Variovorax paradoxus: one gene and its partner. The main gene of each other region encodes a partner of the protein of the gene in region 2 in a complex. Links are inferred from orthologs where the notes say so. Each region holds a gene or a part of one and is shown on either strand. Other genes may lie near its edges.

Region 1 (6,212 bases), 310 kb from region 2 along the record:
CTCGTTTCAACTGGCCGTTTTCGGACATGTGGGCATCTGGAGCCTTGCCTACAATGCCCCGTTTACAAAACCAACAGGGAAACGCCTTTCATGCAGCTCAGCGCGTCGATCTTCAAGGCCTATGACATTCGCGGCGTCGTGCCCGTCACTCTCGATACGGAGGTGGCGGAAGCGCTCGGCAGGGCCTTCGGCAGCGCAGCCCGCGCCGCCGGTGAGAAGTCGGTGGCTGTGGGGCGCGATGGCCGCCTGTCGGGCCCCGCGCTGGCAGAGGCGCTGATCAAGGGCCTGGTGGCCACCGGCGTCGAAGTGATCGACGTGGGCGCCGTCACCACGCCAATGCTGTACTTCGCGGCCCACACGCTGTGCAAGAGCGGCATCCAGGTCACCGGCAGCCACAACCCCAAGGACTACAACGGCTTCAAGATGGTGCTGGCCGGCCGCGCGATCTACGGCGACGAGATCCAGGGCCTGCGCAAGACCATGGAAGCGGGCACCGCCCAGCTTGCCCCGGGCGGCAGCGTGCGCAAGGTCGACGTGACCGATGCCTACGTCAAGCGCATTGCCGGCGACATCAAGCTGGCACGGCCGATGAAGATCGTGATCGATTCGGGCAACGGCATTGCGGGTGCATCGGCCCCTGCCATCTTCCGCGCCATCGGCTGCGAAGTGACCGAGCTGTTCAGCGAAGTCGACGGCGACTTCCCCAACCATCACCCTGACCCCAGCAAGCCCGAGAACCTCAAGGACCTGATGGCCGCACTCGCCACGGGCGACGCCGAACTGGGCCTGGCCTTTGACGGCGACGGCGACCGCCTGGGCATCGTCACCAAGGACGGCCAGAACATCTTCCCCGACCGCCAGATGCAACTCTTTGCACAGGACGTGCTGTCGCGCGTGCCCGGCGGCACCATCATCTACGACGTGAAATGCTCGCAGCGCCTGGCACCGGCCATCGAGGCAGCGGGCGGCGTGCCGATGATCTTCAAGACCGGCCATTCGCTGATCAAGGCGAAGATGAAGGAAATCGATTCGCCGCTGGGCGGCGAGATGAGCGGCCACATCTTCTTCAAGGAGCGCTGGTTCGGCTTCGACGACGGCACCTATGCGGGCTGCCGGCTGCTCGAAATATTGAGCAAGAGCCCGAACGCGAGCGACGTGCTCAACGCACTGCCCACCAGCTTCTCGACGCCCGAACTGAACGTGGCCTGCGCCGAAGGCGAGCCGCACGTGGTGGTCGACAAGCTCGTGAAGGGCGCGAGCTTCGCGGCGCCCGCCAAGGTCTCGACCATCGACGGCTTGCGCGTCGACTGGCCCGATGGCTTCGGCCTGATCCGTGCATCGAACACCACCCCCGTGCTGGTGCTGCGCTTCGAAGGCCAGACCGATGCCGCATTGAAGCGCATCGAAGCCGAGATGCTGGCTTTGTTGAGAACCGTCAAGCCCGACGCCAAACTGGCTGAAGCCTCTCATTGAACTGAGCCCGTGCGTTCCCTGCTGCTTCGCCTCTACGGCGTCTTCACCACCGTCGTGCAACCGCTAGTGCGCCGCAAGCTGCGGCGCCGCGCCGAGGCCGAGCCGGGCTATGGCGTGGCCGTGGAAGAGCGCTTCGGCCACTACGACGAAGCCACCACCGGCCAGGCCCAGTGCTGGGTGCATGCGGTTTCGCTCGGCGAGACGCGCGCGGCCGCCATCCTGATTGCCGAGCTGCGGCGGCAGTACCCGGGCATTCCGATCCTGCTCACGCACGGCACAGCCACCGGCCGCGAAGAAGGCGCCAAGCTGCTCGAACCCGGCGACACGCAGGTCTGGCAGCCGTGGGACACGCCGGGTGCGGTGGCGCGTTTTCTTGACAAGTTCCAGCCCCGCATCGGCGTGCTGATGGAAACCGAGGTCTGGCCCGAGATGGCCGCTGCCTGCGCCGAGCGCCATATTCCGCTGGTGCTGGCCAACGCGCGGCTCAACGAGAAATCGCTGGCCTCGGCCGAACGGCTTGCATGGCTGGCGCGGCCCGCGTACTCGGCCCTGACGGCCGTGTGGGCGCAGACCGAGGCCGATGCGCACCGCCTGGTGTCGCTCGGCGCCAAGGTGGCCGGCATCTACGGCAACCTCAAATTCGACGCCACGCCCGATGCGCGCCAGCTGAACGCGGCCGTGTCGCTGCGCGAGCGCCTGCCCAAGCCGATGGTCGTGCTCGCAAGCTCGCGCGACGGCGAAGAGCGGCTGCTGCTCGAAGTGCTCAAGCGCTTCGGCGCAACCTCGCCCGTGCCGCCCGAGCAGGGCGCGATCCGCTCGATTGCCAAGCGCGTGCACGACGTGCAATGGATGATCGTGCCGCGTCATCCACAACGCTTCGACGAAGTGGCGGCGCTGATCGAGGCCGAGGGCTTTGCCGTCGCGCGCCGGAGCGCGGCGGGCCAGCCGTCAGATGCAGAGATCTGGCTCGGCGATTCGCTGGGCGAAATGGCGCTGTACTACGGCCTCGCCGACGTGGCGCTGCTCGGCGGCAGCTTCGAGCCGCTGGGCGGGCAGAACCTGATCGAGCCGGCGGCCTGCGGTTGCCCGGTGATCATGGGCCCGTCAACCTTCAACTTCGCCGAGGCGGCGCAGTTGTCGCTGGCAGCCGGTGCGTCGCTGCGGGTCGAGGGCATGGAGCAGGCCGTGACGGCCGCGCTGAAGCTGGTCGAGAACCCCGAGCGCCGCGCCACGATGGCGCAGGCCGCGCTGGCGTTCTCTTCATCGAACCGCGGAGCTGCCGAGCGCACCGCGGCCGCTGTGCTGGCGATTGCACAGGCGGCGGAACCGGTGACGGCGGCGGGGGAGCCGCTGGACGAAGAACCAACGCGGGCCGAGCCCACGCTGGACTGACTGCGGCGCGCGCTCAGCGCACCGGCGGGTTCAGGATTACCGGCGGCACGGGCGCTGTCGGCATCGTCGGCGCCGGCGGATTGAACGGCTGCACCGGCACCGGCGGGATCACCGGAATGCTCGGCGGCGTCACGGTTGTCGCAGGCGGCACCGTGGTGCTGCGATCAGGCCCAGTGGCCGAAGGCACGGCAGGCACGCTGCCATTGCTTGCCAGCGTCGCGTTGATCGCATTCATGTCGTCGGTTGTCAGCGTGCCGTTGGCCTGGCGCAGCTTCAGGTTGCCCAGCAGCACGTTGTAGCGCGCCTGCGCCAGGTCGCGTTTGGTCTGGTAGAGCTGGCTCTGCGAGTTCAGCACGTCGATGTTGATGCGCACGCCCACCTGGTAGCCGAGCCGGTTGGCGTCGAGCGCGCTCTGGCTCGATGCCTCGGCCGCTTCCAGCGCCTTCACCTGTCCAGCGCCGGAGACGAGCCCGAGGTAGGCCGCGCGGGTGGCCTGCGCCACGCTGCGGCGGGTGCCGTCGAGCACGCTGCGCGACTGGTCTTCGAGCGCCAGCGTTTCCTTGATGCGGTTTTCGGTGGCGAAGCCGGCGAACAGCGGCAGGTTGAAGGTCACGCCGACCGTGGTTGCGTTGACGCGCGTGCCCACGGTGCTGGTGCTGGTGCCCGTCGGGTTGCGCGTGACGTTGTAGCCCAGGTTGGCGTCGAGCGTGGGCTTGTGGCCGGCCTTGGCCTTGTCCACTTCGAGCCCGGCCACGTCCAGGCCCAATCGGGCCTGCTGGATCGAGGGATGCACCTCGTCGGCCTGCGTAACCCAGGCGTTGATGTCCGCGGGCACGGCGGCGGGCAGCACCACCGGCACCCGCAGCGGCACCGGCACGCTGCCAGGGCGGCCGACCAGCTGGTCGAGCACGATCTTCTTCACCTGCAGGTCGTTCTCGGCCGCGATCTCTTGCGCGATCACCAGGTCGTAGCGGGCCTGTGCCTCGCGCGAGTCGGTGATGGTGGAGGTGCCGACCTCGAAGTTGCGCTTGGCCGACGCCAACTGCTCGGCCACGGCAACCTTTTGCGCGCGCACCAGCGCCAGGCTGTCCTGGCTTGCGAGCACGTCGAAGTACGCCTGGCTCACGCGCACGATCAGGTCTTGTTCGGCAATGGTGAGCACCGCCTGCGCGATGTCGGCCTGGCGCTTGCCCTGCTCGTACGTGGCCCAGTTGGCGGGCCGGTACAGCGGCTGCGTGGCGTTGATGCCGACGTTCTGCGTGTTGAAGTCGCGCGGCGTGGTGGTGCCGCGGCCGGTGCCCGTGAGGGTGTCGATGTCGAGGTCGCTGCGCGTCACGCCGGCCGTGAGCCCCACGGCGGGCAGGATGCCGGCCTTGGCCTGCGCGGCGCGCGCGACGTTGGCCTCGTACTGGGCCCGTGCGCCCTGGTAGGTGGCGTCGTAGCCGCGGGCGGCGTCATAGAGTTCGTTCAGTGTCTGGGCCTGGGTCAGGGCCGGCGATGCGAGCAGGGCTGCGAAGGTGATTGCGAGCGCTGCGGAAAGAGGCGAAAGCCGGGGCCTGGAAGGCATTGAACGTCCTTGAAGAAAGAATCAGTAGCGCGGGACCGAGGGGTCGTGCGAAGACCAGGCGTCGATGCCGCCCGCCACGTTGGCGAGCTGGTCAAAGCCGTTCTGGTTCAAAAAGGCGGCCACGCGCTGGCTGCGCGCGCCGTGATGGCACAGGCATGCGATTCGAAGTTCGGACTGGCCGTTGCTCAGCTCGGCCAGCCGCCCGGGAATCTCGTTCATCGGAATCGCCACCAGGGTGAAGCCCTGGGGCGCGACGCTCGCCGTCTGCAGCTCCCAGGGTTCGCGCACGTCGAGCAGCACGGGGGTGGCGTCGGCGTTCTGGGCGAACCAGGCGGCAAGGTCGGCGGGGCGGACTTGGTCGATCATTCGGTCAACCGCCGGCTCAGAACGAGAAGCGCGAGGGCTCGGGGAAGTTCAGCAGGCGCGGGGCCACGATGTCCCAGGGCTGGATGGTGTCCCACTTGCTTTCGCTCGAGCGGGTGACGAAGTGGGCGCGCATCATCGGCTCTTCGCCCACGATGGCCGAGAGGCGGCCGCCGACCTTGAGCGAACCCAGCAGGTTCTGCGGAATGCGGGCGACCGAGCCGCTGAGCACGATCACGTCGAAGCTCGGGCCGCTGGCCAGGGGCACGGCGCCGTCGGCATTGCGCACTTCGACGTTGGTCACGCCGTTGCGGCGCAGCGTCTCGGCGGCGCGGGCGGCCAGCACGGGGTTGATTTCAAGCGACAGCACCTGGGCGGCGCGGGCACCCAGCAGGGCGGCCATGAAGCCGGAGCCGGTGCCGATTTCGAGCACCGATTCGTGCTTCTGGATGTGCAGGTCTTGCAGCGTGCGGGCCTCGACCTTGGGCGACAGCATGAATTCGCCGGGCACGGAGCCGTCGAGCAGGGGCAGCTCCATGTCGAAGAAGGACAGCGTGCGGTGTTCTTCCGGCACGTAGTCTTCGCGGTGGATTTCGGCCAGCAGTTCGAGGATGTCCGTTTCCAGCACATCCCAGGGGCGGATCTGCTGTTCGATCATGTTGAAGCGCAAGCGCTCGAGGGTGGGGGTGGGGTTCATGGCGTGGTTTTCCTAGTGGGCTCAGGACAAACCTTCAATTTTAGGTGCCGGCGGTGACACCGGCGGCACGCTCGGCCTTCCGGGGTGCGCGCTGAGCCCGTTGATCACCACGTCGGCCTGCACGGCGACGTACTTTTCGGGGTCGAGCGCCGATGCGCCGTCGACGCAGACCATGGCTGAATGCTTCCAGAGCATGAGGAAGACCATGGGCGCCACCACCGAATAGATCGCGTGGTCGATGTCCATCGGCGCGAACTCGCCGCTGTCGATGCCGCGCTTGAAAATGCGCCGCAGCAGCTCGTGGCCGGGCCGGACCACCTCGCGGCGGTAGAACTCCGCCAGTTCGGGAAAGTTGGCGCCCTCGCTCATCATGAGCTTGGTCAGGCCCGAGGCCTGGGTCTTGCCGACGCGCTCCCACCACACGCTCATGCAGTAGCGCAGCATCTCGGCCGTGGTGCCTTCGAAGGCCTCGAACTCGGCATTCCACTCCGTGAAACGGCCGCCGAGGTTTTCCATGACCACGGCCTTGAACAGCTCTTCCTTGCTCGGAAAGTAAAGAAAGAGGGTGCCCTTGGAGACGCCGGCGCGCGCCGCCACTTCCTCGGAACGGGTGGCGGCAAAGCCCTTTTCGACGAACAGATCGAGCGCGGCGGCCAGCAGTTCGCCCGGGCGCGCCTCTTTCCGGCGTTCGCGCTTGGCGTGCACCGGGCAGATCTTTTC
Region 2 (6,227 bases):
CTGGATCGTGCCGCGCGCGCGCCATTTCTTCGACACCGCCATGTTCCGCGGCTGGGATGCCGACAACGGCGGGCTGGTCTACGGCTTCGGCCCCGACGGCAAGGTGTGCGACGGCGACAAGTACTTCTGGGTACAGGCCGAGAGCTTCGCGGCGGCCGCCCTGCTCGCGGTGCGCACCGGCGAGGCCAGCTACTGGGACTGGTACGACAGCATCTGGGCCTACAGCTGGGAGCACTTCGTCGACCACCGGCACGGCGCCTGGTACCGCATCCTCACGCCGCAGAACCGGAAGATCAGCGACGAGAAGAGCCCTGCCGGCAAGACCGACTATCACACCATGGGCGCGTGCCACGACGTGCTCAGGGCGCTGCGCAAATAAGAACCCCCAGGCTCCTCGCGGAGGCTGGGGGTGATTGGATCGGCGTGAAGACGATGCGCGGTCAGTGTGCTCCGGCTGCGGCGTCGCCACCGGCGCCGCCCTTCTGCGGCCTTGCCAGCCACACCAGCGGAATCAGCAGCAGGAACAGGATCGCCGACGCGTAGAAGATGTCGTTCGTGGCCAGCATGTAGGCCTGCTGGTCGACGATGCGGTTGATCTGCCCCAGCACCTGGTCGGCGCTGAAGCCGCTGGCGTTGAGCCCGGACATTGCGCTCGTGGCTGCATTGTTGCCCTGGTTGATCGTCTCGGCCAGTTGCGTGTGGTGCAGCGTGGCACGGTTGTCCCACAGCGTGGTGGTGATCGACGTGCCCATTGCACCCGCCGTGATCCGCAGGAAGTTCGACAGCCCCGACGCGGCCGGGATGCGGTCGGGCGTGAGGCCCGACAGCGTGATGGTCACGAGCGGGATGAAGAAGAACGCCATCGCGATGCCCTGGATCACCGTCGGGATGATGATGGTGACGAAGTCGGCCTGCGTATTGAAGTTCGACCGCATCCACAGCACCAGTGCGAACACCAGGAACGAGAAGGTCGCGTAGCGGCGCGGATCGATCTTGGCCACCGTGAGCCCCACCACCGGCGAGAAGAAGATCGCCAGCAGCCCCACGGGCGCCATGATCATTCCCGCCTGCGTGGCGGTGTAGCCCATCCACTGTTGCAGCCACAGCGGCAGCAGCACCACGTTGCCGAAGAACAGGCCGTAGGCCACGGCCGTTGCCACGGCGCCCGACCAGAAGTTGCGGCGCTTGAACAGCGACAGGTCGACCACCGGGTGCTTGTCGGTCAGCTCCCAGATCAGGAAGAACGCGAAGCCGACCACGGCCACCACCGCCATCGTGACGATCTGCGGCGAATGGAACCAGTCGAGCTCCTTGCCCTTGTCGAGCATGAGCTGCATCGAGCCCACCCACAGCACCAGCAGCGCAAGGCCGATGGCGTCGATCGGCACCTTGTGCGTGGTGCTCTCGCGCTTGCGGTACAGCGCCCAGGTAATGGCCGCCGCGACGATGCCCACGGGGATGTTGATGTAGAAGATCCACGGCCACGAGATGTTGTCGGTGATCCAGCCGCCCAGCAGCGGCCCCATCACCGGCGCGACCAGCGTGGTCATCGACCACATGGCCATCGCAAGGCCTGCCTTGGCGCGCGGATAGCTCGACAGCAGCAGCGTCTGCGACAGCGGGATCATCGGGCCCGCAACGAAGCCCTGCAGCGCGCGAAAGGCGATGAGCGTCGTCATGTTCGGCGCCAGGCCGCACAGCAGCGAGGCGACCATGAACAGGATCACGCTGGCCATGAACAGGCGCACCTGTCCGAAGCGCTGCGTCATGAAGCCCGTGAGCGGCACCGCGATGGCGTTGGCCACCGCGAAGCTGGTGATGACCCAGGTGCCTTGCGTGGTGCTCACGCCCAGGTCGCCCGAGATGGCGGGCAGCGACACGTTCGCGATCGACGAATCGAGCACGTTCATGAAGGTTGCCGCAGACAGCGCTACCGTGCCCCAGACGCGGGCTGCGCCTTCGAGCGGTGGATGCGCAACGTAAGCAGGAGCAGCGGTGGCCATTGCGGTCGCGCGAACTGTTTGCCTGAGTTACCCGAGGGAAGCGCGGGCGATCAGCCCGGCTGCCCCTGCACTGCCACCGATGCCGCGGCGGGTGCGCTCGACGGTGCCGCCGAGCCCTTCGACGGCGCGGTGGCCGTGGCCGGTGCGCTGCGGCCGAGGTTGGCCGCGACGATGCGGTCGACTTCGGCGTCGGCGCCGCGGTCGAGCTGGCTGTAGACCTGCGTCTGTGTCAGCGCGGTGGCGCGCGGCGCGTCGGCGAGCATCTTGCCGCTCTTGGACGAGATGTCGACTTCGGCGTCCATCGACAGGCCGATGCGCAGCGGGTTGGCCTTGAGCTGCTCGGGGTCGAGCGCGATGCGCACGGGCACGCGCTGCACCACCTTGATCCAGTTGCCGGTGGCGTTCTGCGCGGGCAGCAGCGCGAACGCACTGCCGGTGCCAACGCCCAGGCCCGCGACCTTGCCGGTGTATTCGACCTTCTTGCCGTACACGTCGGCCGTGAGCTTCACGGGCTGGTCGATACGGATGTTGCGCAGCTGCACTTCCTTGAAGTTGGCGTCGACCCACAGCTGGTTGAGCGGCACGATCGACATCATCGGCGTGCCGGCCGCCACGCGCTGGCCGAGCTGCACGGTGCGCTTGGCGACGTAGCCGTCGACCGGTGCGGGCATGGCCACACGCTGGGTGGCGAGGTAGGCCTCGCGCACCTTGGCGGCTGCGGCCAGCACGCTCGGGTGCTGGGCCACGCTGGTGCCGTCGGTCAGCGACTGGTTGCTGACCAGAGCTTCCTTCGCGGCGACCACGCCGGCCTGCGCAGCGGCGAGTGCGCTCTTGGCGGTATCGAGCTGCGTCTCGGCGTGGTTGAGTTCTTCCTTCGACACGGCGCCGTTGCCTGACAGCGCGCGGCGGCGCTGCAGGTCGTCCTGCGCCTTGGCGATGTCGCTCTGCGCCTTGACGATGTCGGACTGGCGCAGCGTGACCTGCGCGGCCAGCGAGCCGTTGTTGGCGTACAGCGTGCGCACCTGGCGCACAGCCTGCGCGAGCGCGGCTTCGGCCTGTTCGAGCGATACCTTGGCGTCGGCCGGGTCGAGCTGCACCAGCGGCTGGCCGGCCTTCACGAAGTCGGTGTCATCGGCGCCGATGGCCATCACGGTGCCGCCGATCTGCGGCGTGATCTGAATCACGTTGCCCTGCACGTAGGCGTTGTCGGTGTCCTCGTAGTGGCTGGCAACCAGCCATTCGTAGAGGCCCCAGCCGCCGCCGACGACGATCACCACCGCGGCAAGCGCGGTGAGTGCGCGGCGGCGCTTGCCGTTGCCGGCGGGCGCCTCGGGGGCTGCAGGAGCTGCAGCTGCAGCGGGCGTCGGAGTGTTGTTGTCGCTCATGATGAAGTTCTTTCCGAAGACGAGGGAGTCGGGTCAGTTCTGGTCGGTTCTTGTTCAGTTCACTGCGGCCGCAGGGGCCGAAGCGGTGGCCGTGGCCGGGGGCTGCCAGCCGCCGCCCAGTGCGCGCGCCAGGCCCACCTGCGTGTCGAGCGCGCGGGCGGCGAGGTCGACGGCCAGCCGGCGCTGCGCCAGCACGGAGGTTTCTGCGGTCAGCACGTTGAGGTAGTTGCCGAGGCCCGCGCGGTAGCGCTGCACGGCGATGTCGTAGGCGCCTTCGGCAGCGGTCTGCGCGGCGCGTTGTTCGGTTTGCTGGCGCGTGATCGACTGCGCGCTCGTGACCTGGTCGGCCGCGTCGCGCACCGCGTCGAGCACGGTGGCGTTGTAGCTTTCGATGGCCACGTCGAGGTCGGCCGACTTGCCGCGCAGGTTGGCGCGCAGCTTGCCGCCTTCGAAGATCGGCAGGCTGATGGCCGGGCCCACGCCCCACTGCTCGCTGCCCGACTTCAGCAGCTTGCCGAAGCCCAGGCTCTGGAAGCCGACGAAGGCCGTGAGGTTCACGTTGGGATAGAAGAGCGTCTTGGCGTTGGCCACGTCGCTCGTGGCGGCCTCGACGCGCCAGCGCGCGGCGGCGATGTCGGCGCGGCGGCCGAGCAGGTCGGCCGGAATGCTGCCCTGCAGTGCCATCGGCTTGACGCCGGCCAGCACCGGCGGCTTGAGGGATGCCGACACGTTCGGCTGGCCGACGAGCGCGTCGAGCGCGTGCTGCTGCAGCGCGATCTGCTCGTTGAGCGATTCGATCTGCTGGCGTGCCTCGGGCAGGCCGCCTTCGCTCTGGCGCAGTTCGAGGCGGGTGTCGAGACCGGCGGACACGCGGTCGCGCACGAGCTTGAGCGTTTCGTCGCGCTGCGCCAGCGTGCGCTGGGCCACGGTGAGTTGGTCGTTCAGGCGCGCCCATTGAAAGTAGCTGCGTGCCACGTTGCTCGCAAGCAGCACGCGGGCGGCGTCCGCGTCGGCGGCCGCGGCATTCGCCGAGCCGATGGCAGCGTCGAGCGCGGTGCGGTTCTTGCCGAAGAAGTCGAGCTCCCAGCTTGCGCCGAGCTGCAGCAGGCCGATGTTCTGCGTGGAGCCGCCCAGCGGTGCCGGGTAGATGTAGTTGCTGTTGAACTTCTGGCGATCCAGGTCGAGCTCGGCGTTGACCTTCGGCTTGAGGGCCGAGCCGGCGATGTCGGCGGAGGCCTGCGCGCGCGCGAGGCGGGCTTGGGCGACCTGCAGGTTGGGGTTGCCGGCCACAGCCTGGTCGATCAGCGAATTGAGCTGCGTGTCGCCGAAGGCGAGCCACCATTGGCTGTCGAGGCGGGACACAGGCGCCGCGGCGCTGTCGGGCGCGATGCCCAGCGACGAAGCGTCGCGCAGCTTGGCCTGCGAGCCGATGCCGGCCATGTCGGCACAGCCGGCAAGTGCGACCACGAGCAATGCTGCGGCCACGACGGGGGTGCGACGCACAGCGCGCACGGCGAGGGAATCAGTCATTTTTATCTCCACGGGCCGCGAGAGCCTGGGCGTTGTCGAGGATGCGGCGCAAGTAACCCTTGAGCTGCTCCCATTCTTCGGCGCTGAAGCCAGCGAGGTGTTCGTTCTGCACACGGCTCAGCACGTAAGGCACTTCCTTGGCGGCGGCACGGCCTTCGTCGGTGAGCTCGATGTTGACCACGCGGCGGTCTTCGAGCGAGCGCACGCGGCGGCACAGGCCCTTGGCCTCGAGGCGGTCGAGCAGGCGCGTCATGGCGCCGGTGTCGAGTTCGCAGGCGCGGGCCAGTTCGGCCACGGTGGTGGCGGCGCCGGTGTGCAATTTGTATAGAGGCACCCATTGCGGATAGGTCGGGCCGCCAGGCTCGCACATGCGGGTTTCTACTGCCTGACCGACCGCGGTGACGATGCGGCGCATCAGGTAACCGATGCTGTCTTCGGTCGAATAAGTCTCCGCGCGATAGAAGACAGGCGGGCGACGCTCAGCGTCGGCGGGGGCCGACGAGGCTTCTGGAGTGTTTGCATCGCTCATGGCTCGAAATATTAGCTGCCGTGGCAGTAATTGTCAAGGCCGCCTTTGTGGAGGCAAGGGATCGTTAGAATCGGCGCATGGCTTCTACCCCACCGTCTTCCATGGCCAAGGGCTCGCCCCGGTCGCTGTCGGGCCTGAGCCCTTTTCTTCGGCCCTACCGCGTGCAGATCGTGCTGGCGGCCCTCTTTCTGGTGCTGGCGGCGGTTACCACGCTGGTTTTCCCTATCGCATTGCGCAGCCTGATTGACGGCGGCTTGATCAGCACCGACAAAGGCGCCCAGACCATGGCACTGCGCGAGCACTTCGGCGCCCTCTTCGCGGTGGCCGTGGCGCTGGGCGTTTTCTCGGCGGCGCGCTTCTATACAGTGAGCTGGCTGGGCGAGCGTGTGACGGCCGACATCCGCAACGCGGTCTACGGCCATGTGCTGAAGCAAAGCCCCGTCTTCTTCGAAACCACGCAGACCGGCGAAGTGCTGTCGCGCCTGACGGCCGACACCACGCTCGTGCAGACGGTCGTCGGCTCTTCGCTGAGCATGGGCCTGCGCAACGCGGTGATGGGCGTGGGCGCACTGGCCGTGCTGATCTGGACCAACCCCTACGTGATGGTGCAGGTACTGGGCATCCTCGTGCTGGTGGTGCTGCCGAGCATGTGGTTCGGCCGCCGCGTGCGCAAGCTGTCGCGCGCCAGCCAGGACCGCGTGGCCGATTCGAGCGCCATCGCCGCCGAGGTGCTGAACGCCATTCCCGTGGTGCAGAGCTACACGGCCGAAGACCGCGAGG

Evidence for each region.
Region 1: the proteins of NWF24_RS20675 (region 2) and NWF24_RS22210 are in contact, whole or in part, in a cryo-EM structure (PDB 8ZAL), measured with the Escherichia coli proteins. The link is inferred for Variovorax paradoxus from one-to-one orthologs.

What each region holds. Positions count from the first base shown.
Region 1 is NZ_CP102931.1:4,686,270-4,692,481, reverse strand. The notes cover bases 2,156-4,983. They hold NWF24_RS22210 (TolC family outer membrane protein), read right to left. Parts: upstream 4,433-4,983; coding sequence 2,879-4,432; downstream 2,156-2,878. Other genes in these bases: NWF24_RS22200 (protein-L-isoaspartate O-methyltransferase family protein), read right to left, coding at 4,815-4,983; NWF24_RS22205 (rhodanese-like domain-containing protein), read right to left, coding at 4,454-4,798; NWF24_RS22215 (3-deoxy-D-manno-octulosonic acid transferase), read left to right, coding at 2,156-2,865. In the rest of the region: NWF24_RS22220 (phosphomannomutase/phosphoglucomutase), read left to right, coding at 91-1,473; more of NWF24_RS22215, read left to right, coding at 1,483-2,155; more of NWF24_RS22200, read right to left, coding at 4,984-5,492; NWF24_RS22195 (TetR/AcrR family transcriptional regulator), read right to left, coding at 5,514-6,212. UniProt on the Escherichia coli protein: Outer membrane channel, which is required for the function of several efflux systems such as AcrAB-TolC, AcrEF-TolC, EmrAB-TolC and MacAB-TolC. These systems are involved in export of antibiotics and other toxic compounds from the cell.
Region 2 is NZ_CP102931.1:4,377,861-4,384,087, forward strand. Bases 1,222-4,064 are described here. They hold NWF24_RS20675 (HlyD family secretion protein), read right to left. Parts: upstream 3,389-4,064; coding sequence 2,054-3,388; downstream 1,222-2,053. Other genes in these bases: NWF24_RS20680 (efflux transporter outer membrane subunit), read right to left, coding at 3,443-4,064. In the rest of the region: NWF24_RS20665 (AGE family epimerase/isomerase), read left to right, coding at 1-379; more of NWF24_RS20680, read right to left, coding at 4,065-4,918; NWF24_RS20685 (MarR family winged helix-turn-helix transcriptional regulator), read right to left, coding at 4,911-5,447; NWF24_RS20690 (ABC transporter transmembrane domain-containing protein), read left to right, coding at 5,525-6,227. UniProt on the Escherichia coli protein: Part of the tripartite efflux system EmrAB-TolC, which confers resistance to antibiotics such as CCCP, FCCP, 2,4-dinitrophenol and nalidixic acid. EmrA is a drug-binding protein that provides a physical link between EmrB and TolC.